2 regions of the Microbacterium sp. No. 7 genome follow, and region 2 is predicted to be linked to the other one. Evidence: predicted binding sites of a transcription regulator. Region 2 holds the regulator's gene; the other holds the start of a gene.
The links. The regulator LexA, encoded in region 2, represses DNA repair genes until DNA is damaged. The targets are predictions, from matches to a motif close to TCGAACANNTGTTCGA.

Region 1 (5,947 bases), 750 kb from region 2:
AACGCACCGAGAACACCGAGCACGACGAACCCGCGGAGCCCGGCGCGTGGCGTGCGTGGCTCGCGGTCGCGGCGCTCGCGTGCGCGCTCGCCGCCCTCGCCGCGGCGTTCCTCGGCACGGCGGGCCCCGCCGTGCTGCCGCTGCTGCTGATCGCTCCGGGACTCGTCGTCGCCTCGTGGGTGCGCACCTCGGGCATCGCCGCGGCCGCGCTCGTGCTGCCTGCGAGCGCGGCGGCGCTCATGGTGGCCTCGTCGGTGAGCCTGTGGCTGGGGGTGTGGAATCCGGCGGTCGGCACGATCCTGCTGGCCGCCGCTGCCGGCGTGCTCGCCTCGGTGCGCGTCGTCGTCGATCGGCGGCTGCTCGTCGCGCGCAGACGACGAACGGCGCGGAGGGGAGCGCAGCGCACGCCCTCGGCATCCGTCGTCGGTCGCGTCCTTCTGGGCGGTGCGGGACTGCTGGCGTGGCTGCTCGCGCTGCCCGCCGTGCGCTCCGCCGAGACCTCGCCGTGGGGTCTGCTCACCGCGGGCCAGCCGCTGCTGCTGCTCGCGCTCGCCGTGCCCGTCGTGCTGCTCGTCTGGGGGGTGCGCGCGGGATCGGTCGGCACGACGGTCGCCGCCACGGCGCTCGCCGTGCTCGCGTTCCGCACGACGGGCGCGCTCACCGACGAGGTGCCGCGCTACGCGTGGACCTACAAGCACATCGGCGCGACCGACGCGATCATGGACACCGGCACGCTGTTCCCGGGCCTCGACATCTATCAGCAGTGGCCCGCGTTCTTCTCGGCATCCGCGTGGATCAGCGAGGCGACGGGCGTCGCGCCGATCACGCTCGCGACGTGGATCACCCCCGTCATCACGGTCGTGATGGCGCTCGTCGTCGCCTATCTGGCGGCGGTCGTCGGTGCCGGCCCGCTCGCGCGCGTCGTCGCGGCGTTCCTCGCCACGGTGCTGACCTGGGTCGGGCAGGACTACTTCGCGCCGCAGTCGATCGCGACGCCGCTCGCCGTCGCCGTGCTCGCCCTCGCGCTCGTGGCGCGTCGTCGCCCGTCGGCCGGGGCGGCGGCGCTCGCGCTGTTCGCCGCCCTCGTGTGCGCGCACCAGCTCACGCCCGTGTGGGTGCTCATCGCGCTGTGGGCCCTCGTCGTCGTGCGCCGCGCGCCGTTCTGGATCGCGCCGCTCGCCACGGTGCTGTTCGGGGCGTTCCTGGCCCTGCGCATCGAGGTCGTGGAGCGGTACGGCGTCATCTCCGACGGCGGTCTGCTCGCGAACGCGGCGACGAACATCGAGCCGACGGTGTCGCCCGCGCAGGAGCTGCTGTCGGCGGCGAGCCGCGGCTCGGCCGTCGTGCTCTGGGCGACCGCCGCGATCCTGGTCGTCGTCATGATGGTGCGCCGCAGGCCCTGGCTCGCCGTCTCGATCGTCGCGTTCTCGCCCGTCGCCCTGCTCGGCATGCAGGACTACGGCGGCGAGGCGATCATCCGCGTGTACCTGTACTCGATGGCGGGCTGCGCGGCGATCATCGCGCCGTGGCTCACCCGTGCACTGCGCGCCCGCTGGTACGTCGCGACGGCGGCGACCGCGGCGCTCGCGCTCGCGGTCGCGCTCGCGGCGCACAGCTACTTCGCGAGCTGGTTCGTCTACCGGATGACGGCGGCGCAGGTGCACGTGTCGGAGGTGCTGTTCGACCAGGCGCCCGAAGAGGTCATGTTCATGCCGGCGATCGGCAACTGGCCCGAGCGCTCGACGGGGGCGTACATCGACCGCCTGCAGTGGTGGTGGGCCTTCGACCGCTCGATGTACATGGACGAGCTGGCGGGCACCGACCTGTCGCAGGAGGAGCAGATCGCGCAGATCGAGCAGCGCCTGGACGATGTGACGTGGGTGCCCGCCTACGTCATCATCACGGGATCGATGGAGCCCTACGCGCAGCTGCGCGGCCTGTACCTGCCCGGGGCGATGGACAACCTCGCCGCGGCCCTCACCGACCGGGAGGGCTGGGACCACGTCGTCACCGAGGGGGACGTGAAGGTCTTCCGCTACGCGCCGGGCACCATGACCCGCCACCCCGGGGCGGCCTGGACCTGGCCGGCCGAGCAGGCCGGGTAGGGGACGTCCGCGCCCTCTCCGCCCGTCGAGTGCTCGCCGGCGCCTCCGGGACGTCGTCTCGCCGGTCGAGCGTCGGTGGCGACGCCCGTGGCGCCTCGAGCCCTCACGTTCGACGCACCACGGCGCCTTCGGTTCCACTTCATCGAACATATGTGCTAGACTAGCACGCATCTGGGGGGATGTATGGGGAACAAAGAAACTCGGGATGCCGGGCACGACACCGGCTGGTCGGCGCTCGACGACCTCCTCACGCGCCTCCAGGGCACGCGGCGCGACATCGCGGCCCTGCAGGCGGCGGAGGCCGGCCTGTTCGCCGAGGCGATCGACCTCGTCCTCGACCGGATGGAGCAGCGACGTCTGCAGGGCGAGCGCGCCTCGGACGCCGATCTTCCCCTGCGCGAGGTGTCCCTCGAGCTCGGGATGGCGCTGCGCGTCTCCGATCGCACGGTGCAGGCGCGTCTCGGCGACGCGCACTCCCTGGTGACCCGTTTCTCCGCGACCCACACGGCGTGGGCCGAGGGGAGGATCGACGCCGGCCACGCCTGGTCGATCGCGCGCGTGGGCGTCTCGATCGGCGACGACACCCTGCGCGCCACGTACGAGGCGCGCGCCCTGGAGGTCGCGCTCACGGAGTCCCCGTCCCGGATGACCACGGCGGCGCGGGCGATCGCGGCGACCGTCGCGCCGGATGACTTCGCTGATCGCACCCGTTCCGCGGTCGAGGACCGGCAGGTGCGCGTCTACGACCTCGACGACGGCCTGGCGCGTCTGATCGCCGACCTTCCCGCTGCGCTCGCCTACGGCATCCGCGATCGCCTCACCCAGCTCGCCACGGTCGCGCTGGCGGCGACCTCTGAAGACGACGAGCCCGACGAGCCCGACGTGTCCGCTGAACCCGGCGGGCTCGGCGGCCTCGGCGCCACCGGTGAGTTCGACGCCACCGGCGGGCTCGATGCTCCCGGCGAACCCCATGCGCTTGATGAGGCCGGTACGCCCGCTGAGGCAGGTCCACTCGGTGGGGCGGGTGGTGCTGATGGCGCTGGTGCTCCCGGTGCTCCCGGTGCGAACAGGCTGTCCGGCACCGTCACCACCGTGACCACCGGGCCGAGTCCGCATCGCGCGACCGGGGATCCGTCCGTCGACACCCGCACCCTTGACCAGGCGCGCGCCGACGTGCTGGCCGACCTGCTCCTGGCCGGCACGCCCGCCGTGCTCGGCGACGCTGCGGCGGCGATCACCGGCCACGTGCACATCACGGTTCCCGCCCGTACCCTCGCGACGGGGGACGTGGCGACCGGGCCCGCCCTGCTGGCGGGGCACGGGCCCATCGACACCGACACTGCCCGGCATCTCGCCGATCTCGCTCCGGCATGGACGCGCGTGTTCACGGATCCCGCTACGGGCCTCCCGCTCGCCGTCGACAGGTACCGCCCCTCTGCGGAGTTGAGGCGGTTCCTCCGCGCCCGGGACGAACGCTGCCGGACACCTGGATGCACGCGCTCCGCGGTCCGCAGCGACATCGACCACACCCGCGACGCCGCTCACGGCGGAGAGACCACGGCCGACAATCTCGCCCACCTCTGCCGGCGTCACCACGTCGCGAAGCACAGAACGGCCTGGCGGGTGCGGCAGCGTCCCGGCGGCGTGCTCGAATGGACCGGCCCGACCGGACGCACGCACCGCGACAGACCGCCCGCGACCGTCCGCTTCACACCCGCCGGGGCGCCGTCACCGCCGCCCGTTGCCCTCTCGTGCGACGACGTCGGCGACGCCCCGCCGTTCTGACCGCTGGTCATCCCGCAAAGCTCCGATGCGCGCGGCTTCCTCGTCTTCCCGCCATCCCGCCTTCGCGCCGAAGAGCAGCACACCCTCGCACCGAAGAGATGGATAAGGCACTCAGCGGGTATGTGAGGGCGCCCCCGCACGGAGAAGAGCGTCACGTGAGCGGAAGGATACCCCTCTTCCCCGGGCGGAAAGGCGATCCGCCGAGGCGATGACGAGAGGCCCGGGAACAGTGCCCGCGCGCACGCGATTCTCCGTTGCGGACGGTGGTTCCCTGCGGACCATCTGCGGTTCTCGTCGCCGACTGCAGCCCTATCCGCCGCGCGCGATTGCGCCTTCGGTCGTCAGCACGGCCGTCAGCACGCGCATGCCCTCGGTGCGCTCCCACTACGTCGCACACGGTTCTCGGCGAGCCGAGGCCTGGTTCCTCTGTACCGTGCGTTGTTCTCGCGGAACGAGTGGTTCTCGCAGAACGAGTGCGACTCCCGCGGCCGAACGTGGTTCCTATGCCGCGCATGCTTCCCGAACCGCGCACGATCCCCGAACCGCGCACGATTGCCGGGCCGCGCACGATCCCCTTCGCATGTCCCGCCCGCTCAGTCCGTCGAGCACGGCTCCCGCATCCCGAACATATCCCGCCTGCTTCGTCCGCCGAGTGCGGTTCCCGCGGTTCAGGCACGGTTCCCGTTCCCTCGCATGTCCTGCCTGCTTCGCCCGTCGGGCACGGTTCCCGCAGTTCAGGCACGATTCCCGTTCCCTCGCATGTCCTGCCTGCTTCGCCCGTCGGGCACGGTTCCCGCAGTTCAGGCACGATTCCCGTTCCCTCGCATGTCCTGCCTGCTTCGCCCGTCGGGCACGGTTCCCGCAGTTCAGGCACGATTCCCGTTCCCTCGCATGTCCTGCCTGCTTCGCCCGTCGGGCACGGTTCCCGCAGTTCAGGCACGATTCCCGTTCCCTCGCATGTCCTGCCTGCTTCGCCCGTCGGGCACGGTTCCCGCAGTTCAGGCACGATTCCCGCCCCTTCGCATGTCCCGCCCGCTCAGCCCGTCAGGCGCGGTTCCCGCAGCTCGGGCACGGTTCCCGCATCCCGAACACAGCCCGCCCGCTTCGCCCGCCGAGCAGGGTTCCGGCCGGCCCGAGGGCGATCACCGTCGCAGGGTGCGGTCCTCATGCGCCGCGCATGTCCCCGCTGGTCGAGTGCGCCGGCGGAGCCGGCGCGTATCGAGACCCCGCACGGATACGCGCCGGCACGGACACCCGCGGATACCGATGCGCGGAATCCTCCGCATAGTCGAAACATCATAGTCCGATTGCGCACGCGATATGACCGGCCGAATGCCTCGCGCCTGTCTATCCTCAGCCGTTTCATACACGTGACGACATATCGCGGAGGAAATCGCGCGGAGTGTTGGGAAAAGCGCGAATGATCTGTAACGGTGACGTCCCGCTGAGTGGTGGAGTTTCTCGACACCGTGCGGTCAGTTGGGTTTGATTATGCCGCAGCGATTTCGGGGATGACCACCTCCTCGATGTGGGCGGTGTTCATGGCGTCGAGTTGCCGCATGGAGTGCTCGGAGAAGTAGCGGCGGTCGCCGGCTTCCCATTCGTCGTGCTGCTCGACCAGGACCGCGCCGGCCAGGCGCAGCAGCGCGGCGGGGTTGGGGAACACCCCGACCACGTCGGTGCGACGCTTGATCTCCTTGTTCACCCGTTCCAGCGGGTTCGTGGACCAGATCTGCCGCCAGTGCTTCTGCGGGAACCCAGTGAACGCGAGCAGGTCGTCTCGTGCGTCGGAGAGCATCTCGGCAACCTTCGGGTGCGACCGGTCGAGCATGCGGACGACTTCGTCGAACTGGGCCTGAACATGCTCCTTGTCGGGTTGGGCGAAGATCGTGCGGATGATCGAGGCGACCATCTCGCCGCTGGCCTTGGGCACCACCGCGAGGACGTTGCGCATGAAGTGCACCCGGCAGCGTTGCCAGGCGGCGCCCTGCAGAACGGTGCTGATCGCTTTCTTCAGCCCGGTGTGGGCGTCGGAGATCACCAGTTGCGTGCCGGCC
Region 2 (5,947 bases):
GCGAGTAGTCGGACGCGCGCGTGCCCGCGACGAACCCGGCCCCCGTGGCGCGCGCGAGCAGCGGATACATCGAGTACGTGGGCCCGAAGCCGAGAGCGGTGCGCCCCGGCCCCGCGAACGCCTGCAGCAGGTGCTGCAGCACCTCGTTCGAGCCGTTCGCCGCCCAGATCTGCTCGCGCGTCAGCCCGTGTCCCAGATAGTCGGCGAAGCCCTCGCGCAGTGCCGTGAACTCGCGGTCGGGGTAGCGGTTGATCTCGGCGAGGGCCTGGCCCACGGCGTCGAGGATGTCGTCGGCGACCGCGGCCGGCACGGGGTGCGTGTTCTCGTTGACGTTGAGGGCCACCGGGAGCGGTGCCTGCGGGGCGCCGTAGGGGGTCAGACCACGCAGGTCGTCGCGAATGGGGAGGTCTTCTAAGCGGGCACTCACGCGATCCATGCTAGAGCGCTCGTCAGCGACCCGGCGTGTACTCCAGCGGCAGCGCGATCGACTGACCGACGTCGAGCCGCGCCGAGCTCAGCGCGTTGAGCCTCATGATCGCGTCGATCACGTCGCGCGGGTCGGCGTCGGGGGCGATCTCTCCCGCGAGCGACCACAGCGTGTCGCCGGGCTGCACCGTGACCGTCTCGAACGAGGCGGGATCCGCCGGGCGCTCGGACGACGCCACCGCGCCGCCCCCGGAGAGCATCGCGATGCTCACCGCGACGACGACGGGCGCCGAGGCGAGCGCGACGAGGACGCGGCGGCCGCGGGTCGTGAGGCGCAGGCGCGTGCGGACGACGACGGGACGAGGACCGGCGATGTCGATCGTGCTCATGATGGTGCTCCTCTGAGGTTGAGACGTTCGCATCCGGTTCTCGGCCGGGAGAATCGGATGCGAACGTCTTTTCCGAATGTATCTACGATGTTCCGGGTCTGTCAAGCGGGTTCGCATCGGAGACGGATCGAAGGCGACACGCGCGGGCCTCTCGCCTTCCGCCCCTCGAAGCGGATACCGTTTCGACAGGGACACCCCATCACCGACCTCCGACATTCGAAGACGATCGTCAGAAGACGAGTGGGACGAGACGCCCGCCACGACATGCACGACACGCACCACACACCGCGCAGGACACACGAGGAGCACGAATGAGCGAGAAGCCGCAGACCCGCCGGCGCAAGAGCCTGAGCGAGAAGCAGATCGCGATCCTGGAGGTCATTCAGCGCTCGATCGCCCAGCACGGCTACCCGCCGAGCATGCGCGAGATCGGCGACGCCGTCGGTCTCAAGTCGCTGTCGAGCGTGACGCACCAGCTCGGCCAGCTCGAGCTCAGCGGCTATCTGCGCCGCGATCCGGGCAAGACGCGCGCCATGGAGGTGCTCATCGACCTGCCCGGCATCAGCGACAACCCCGCCGACGACGGCCCCTCCGTCGGCGACGCCGCGCTCGTGCCCCTCGTCGGCCGCATCGCCGCGGGCGTGCCGATCACCGCCGATCAGCAGGTCGAGGAGGTCTTCCCGCTCCCCCGCCGCCTGGTCGGGAAGGGCGACCTGTTCATGCTCAAGGTGAGCGGCGAGTCGATGATCGACGCCGCCATCTGCGACGGCGACTGGGTCGTGGTGCGCAGCCAGTCCTCCGCCGAGAACGGCGACATCGTCGCCGCGATGCTCGACGGCGAGGCGACGGTCAAGACGTTCCGGCAGCGCGACGGCCACACATGGCTGCTGCCGCGCAACTCGGCGTTCGAGCCCATCCTCGGCGACGAGGCGACGGTGCTCGGCAAGGTCGTGGCGGTGCTGCGCGCCGTCTGATCCGGCCCGGCCGGTCCTGCCCGGCCGATGCGGCGCAGAAGCCGGGGAGCGCAGAAGGCGGATGCCGAGGGATCAGCCCCTCGGCATCCGCCTTCGCGGTCTTCCGTGCGCGCCCCGCGACTACGCGCCGACGCTCTCGCGCACGCGCTGCGTCGCCGCGACGAGGTTGCGCAGCGACGCGACCGTCTCGTCGTAGCCGCGCGTCTTCAGTCCGCAGTCGGGGTTGACCCATACCTGGCGCAGCGGCAGGGCGTCGGCGGCGCGCTGCAGCAGCTCGGCGACCTCGTCGACCGACGGCACGCGCGGCGAGTGGATGTCGTACACGCCCGGGCCGACGCCGTGCGCGAAGCCCGACTCGGCGATCTCGGCGATGACCTCGCCGCGGCTGCGGGCCGCCTCGATCGAGGTGACGTCGGCGTCGAGCGCCGCGATCGCGTCGAGCACGACGCCGAACTCCGAGTAGCACAGGTGGGTGTGCACCTGCGTCGCGGGCGCGGCGCCGGCCGTCGCGAGGCGGAACGAGCGCACCGACCAGTCGAGGTAGGCGGGCTGGTCGGCCTGCTTGAGCGGCAGCAGCTCGCGCAGCGCCGGCTCGTCGACCTGGATGATGCGGATGCCGGCCTGCTCCAGGTCGCCGATCTCGTCGCGCAGGGCGAGCGCCACCTGGTCGGCGGTCTCGCCGAGCGGCTGGTCGTCGCGCACGAACGACCACGCGAGGATCGTCACGGGCCCCGTGAGCATACCCTTGACGGGCTTGTCGGTGAGCGACTGCGCGTACTGCGACCACGCGACCGTCATCGGCGCCGGGCGCGAGACGTCGCCCCACAGGATCGACGGGCGCGTGGCGCGCGAGCCGTACGACTGCACCCAGCCGTTCTCGGTGACCGCGAAGCCGTCGAGCAGCTCGGCGAAGTACTGCACCATGTCGTTGCGCTCGGCCTCGCCGTGCACGAGCACGTCGATGCCGAGGTCGAGCTGCAGGTCGATGACGCGCTTGATCTCGTCGCGCAGGAAGCCCTCGTACTCGGCATCCGTGATCTCGCCCTTGCCGTGGCGCGCACGGGCACGACGGATGTCGCCCGTCTGCGGGAACGAGCCGATCGTCGTCGTCGGCAGCGCCGGCAGGCCCAGGCTCTCCTGCGCCGCGGCGCGCTCGGCGTCGTCGCCGCGCTCGATGTCGGCGGGGGTGAGCGCCGCGGCGCGTGCGCGCACGGCGCCGTCGCGCACGCCGGGGGCGGCCTGCCGGTCGGCGAGCGCGTCGGTCGCGGCCTGCAGCTCGGCGGCGATCGCGTCGCGGCCCTCGCTGAGGCCGCGGGCGAGCGTGACGACCTGGCCCACCTTCTGGTCGGCGAACGCGAGCCACGAGACGAGGCGCGCGTCGAGGGCGCTCTCGTCGGCGACGTCGTGCGGAACGTGCTGCAGCGAGGTCGAGGTGCCCGCCGAGACGGCCGCCGCGCCGAGCGCGCCCAGCGCCTGCAGGCGGTCGAAGCCGCCCGCGGGGTCGCCGCGCCAGATGTTGCGGCCGTCGACCACGCCGCCGACGACCGTCTTCGACGACAGCCCGTCGACGGCCGCGGGCACGCCGCCGCGGTGCAGGTCGATCGCGACGGCCTCGACGGGCGCCGCGGCGAGCGTCCGCCACGCCTGCGGCGAGAGCTGCGCGTAGCCGGCGGCCACGAGGATCGCGGGACGGTCCTGCGCGGCGCCGAGCACGGCGTAGGCGCGCTGTGCGGCATCCGCCAGCTCGTCGGCCGACAGGCCGAGGCTCTCGCTGACGAGCGCGTGCTCGTCGAGCTGCACCCATTCGGCGCCCGCGGCGCGCAGCGCGGCGAGCAGCTCGACGTAGACGGGCAGCAGGTCGTCGAGGCGCGAGAGCGGCGCGAAGCCCTCGGGCGCGGCGTCCGACGCCTTCGCGAGGGCGAGCAGCGTCACGGGTCCGACGACGACGGGGCGCACCGTGAAGCCGTCGGCCTTCGCCTCGGCGACCTGTGCGGCGAAGCGGTCGCTCGACAGCGAGAACACGGTCTCGGGGCCGATCTCGGGCACGAGGTAGTGGTAGTTCGTGTCGAACCACTTGGTCATCTCGAGCGGCGCGCGCTCGCCCTCGCCGCGCGCGGCGGTGAAGTACGCCGACAGCGGGATGGAGCCGTCGGCGGCGCGCAGGCCGGCGAAGCGCTCGGGCAGGGCGCCCACCGTGACGGCGGCGTCGAGCACCTGGTCGTAGAAGGAGAACGACTCGGGGATCGACGAGTCGCCGCGGCCGAGGCCCAGCTCCGCGAGGCGCTCGCGCGTGACGCGACGCAGGTCTGCGGCCGTGCGCTCGAGCTCCTGCGCGTCGGTCTTGCCGGCCCAGTGCGCCTCGACGGCGCGCTTGAGCTCGCGGCGGCGGCCGATGCGCGGGTAGCCGAGGATGGTGCCGGACGGGAAGGTGGCGGTCATCGGATGATCTCCTTTTCACGGGTGTCGGTGTTCTCGCGGGCGTCGGTGGCGACGATTCCTGCCTCGCGCAGCACGGCGAGGACGTTTCTGTGGTTGTTGAAGGCGTAGAGGTGGATGCCGGGCGCCCCGCCGTCGCGCACGGCCCGCACGAGCGCCGACGCGTGTGCGAGGCCGACCTCGCGCTGGCCGTCGGCGGTCGGCTCGGCGTCGAGCGCGCGCGCGAGGCCGGCCGGCACGGGCTCGCCCGTGAGCTCGAGCACGCGGCGCAGGCGCGTGGGCGAGACGATGGGCATGATGCCCGGGAGGATCGGCATCGTGACGCCGGCGGCGCGGGCGCGCTCGACGAATCCGAGGTAGTCGTCGGCGTGGAAGAACAGCTGCGTGATCGCGAGGGTCGCGCCCGCGGCCTGCTTGGCGAGGAGCGCGTCGATGTCGTCGTGCTCGGAGACGGCACGGGGGTGCCCGTTCGGGAACGCCGCGACCGCGACCTGCACGCGCTCGCGCGCGGCGAGGCGGACGGCGTCAGGGGCGCCCGGCACCGGCGCCTCGGTGTAGGGGGCGCGCTCGGCCTGCACGCGGCCGATCAGCTGCGCGAGCTGCGCGGCGCTCTCCAGGTCGCCGAGGAACACGTCCTCCTCGCGCACGCCCGCGGGCGGGTCGCCGCGCAGCGCGAGGAAGCGGGTGATGCCGGCGTCGAGGAACTCGCGGATGATCGCGGCGGCGTCGACGTAGGTGCTGCCGACGCACGTCAGGTGCGCGAGCGGCGGCACCGACGTCGTGCGCAGGATGTGCGTGAGCACCTCGAGCGAGCGGTCGCGGGTCGACCCGCCCGCGCCGAAGGTGACGGAGATGAAGTCGGGGCCGACCGCCGCGAGCCGCCGGATGGTCTCGTGCAGCGCGGGCAGGCCCTCGGGCGTGCGCGGCGGGTAGATCTCGAACGACACCGGCACGGTGCGATGTGCGATGGACGACATGATGAACTCCGGTCAGGTGCTGACGCGGCCACAGGGCAGCCGCAGGCGATGGCACCCGTCGGGCGTCATCGCGGGCGGGTGCCGGGCTCGGCTGTCGCTCCTGCCCGGTGGATGCCGGGCTGCCCGCAGTGCGGGCGTCGATGCGACCACTGTAGAACATCGCGCGAGCGGACCGGCACCAGTGTGACGCGATGTTTCGCCCGCCGCTTCGCTCTCCCGCGAGGGTGCCACTTGTTCTCACGAGGGTGCTCATTGTTCTCGCGAGGGTGCCCATTGTTCTCACGAGGGTGCTTTGGGGTGCCGCTCGAAAGCACCCTCGTGGGGACAACTGGCACCCTCGTGGGGACAACTGGCACCCTCGCGGGGATAACCGGCACCCTCGCGTAGCGTGGGGGCATGGTCGCAACGCTCCCCTACGGTTCCTGGCCCTCGCCGCTGACGGCGGAATGGGCGAGCGCCGCGTCGCCGCGTCTGGAGGGCGCCGCCTTCGTGGGCGCGGAGGTGTGGTGGGGGCAGTCGATCCCCGCCGAGGGCGGCCGCACGGCCGTGCTGCGGCGCACGGCCGAGGGCACCGACGAGGTCGTGCTGCCCGCGCCGTGGAACGCCCGCTCGAGCGTGCACGAGTACGGCGGCGGATCGTGGGCGGCGAGCCCCGACGGCCGCCTGTTCTTCGTGGAGAGAAGCGATCAGCGCGTCTGGATGCTCGCGCCGGGAGGCGAGCCGGTCGCCCTCACCCCGCCCGACG

Region 1: the regulator LexA is predicted to act here: its motif matches at 2,248-2,263, upstream of AOA12_RS17570 (HNH endonuclease signature motif containing protein).

What each region holds. Positions count from the first base shown of each region.
Region 1 is NZ_CP012697.1:3,779,866-3,785,812, reverse strand. It holds gene AOA12_RS17575 (hypothetical protein) at 1-2,105, shown strand, start outside; gene AOA12_RS17570 (HNH endonuclease signature motif containing protein) at 2,289-3,890, shown strand; gene AOA12_RS17565 (IS256 family transposase) at 5,380-5,947, opposite strand, start outside.
Region 2 is NZ_CP012697.1:3,032,072-3,038,018, forward strand. It holds gene AOA12_RS14155 (histidinol-phosphate transaminase) at 1-436, opposite strand, end outside; gene AOA12_RS14160 (LysM peptidoglycan-binding domain-containing protein) at 450-815, opposite strand; gene lexA (transcriptional repressor LexA) at 1,127-1,789, shown strand; gene metE (5-methyltetrahydropteroyltriglutamate--homocysteine S-methyltransferase) at 1,910-4,228, opposite strand; gene AOA12_RS14175 (methylenetetrahydrofolate reductase) at 4,225-5,202, opposite strand; gene AOA12_RS14180 (prolyl oligopeptidase family serine peptidase) at 5,599-5,947, shown strand, end outside.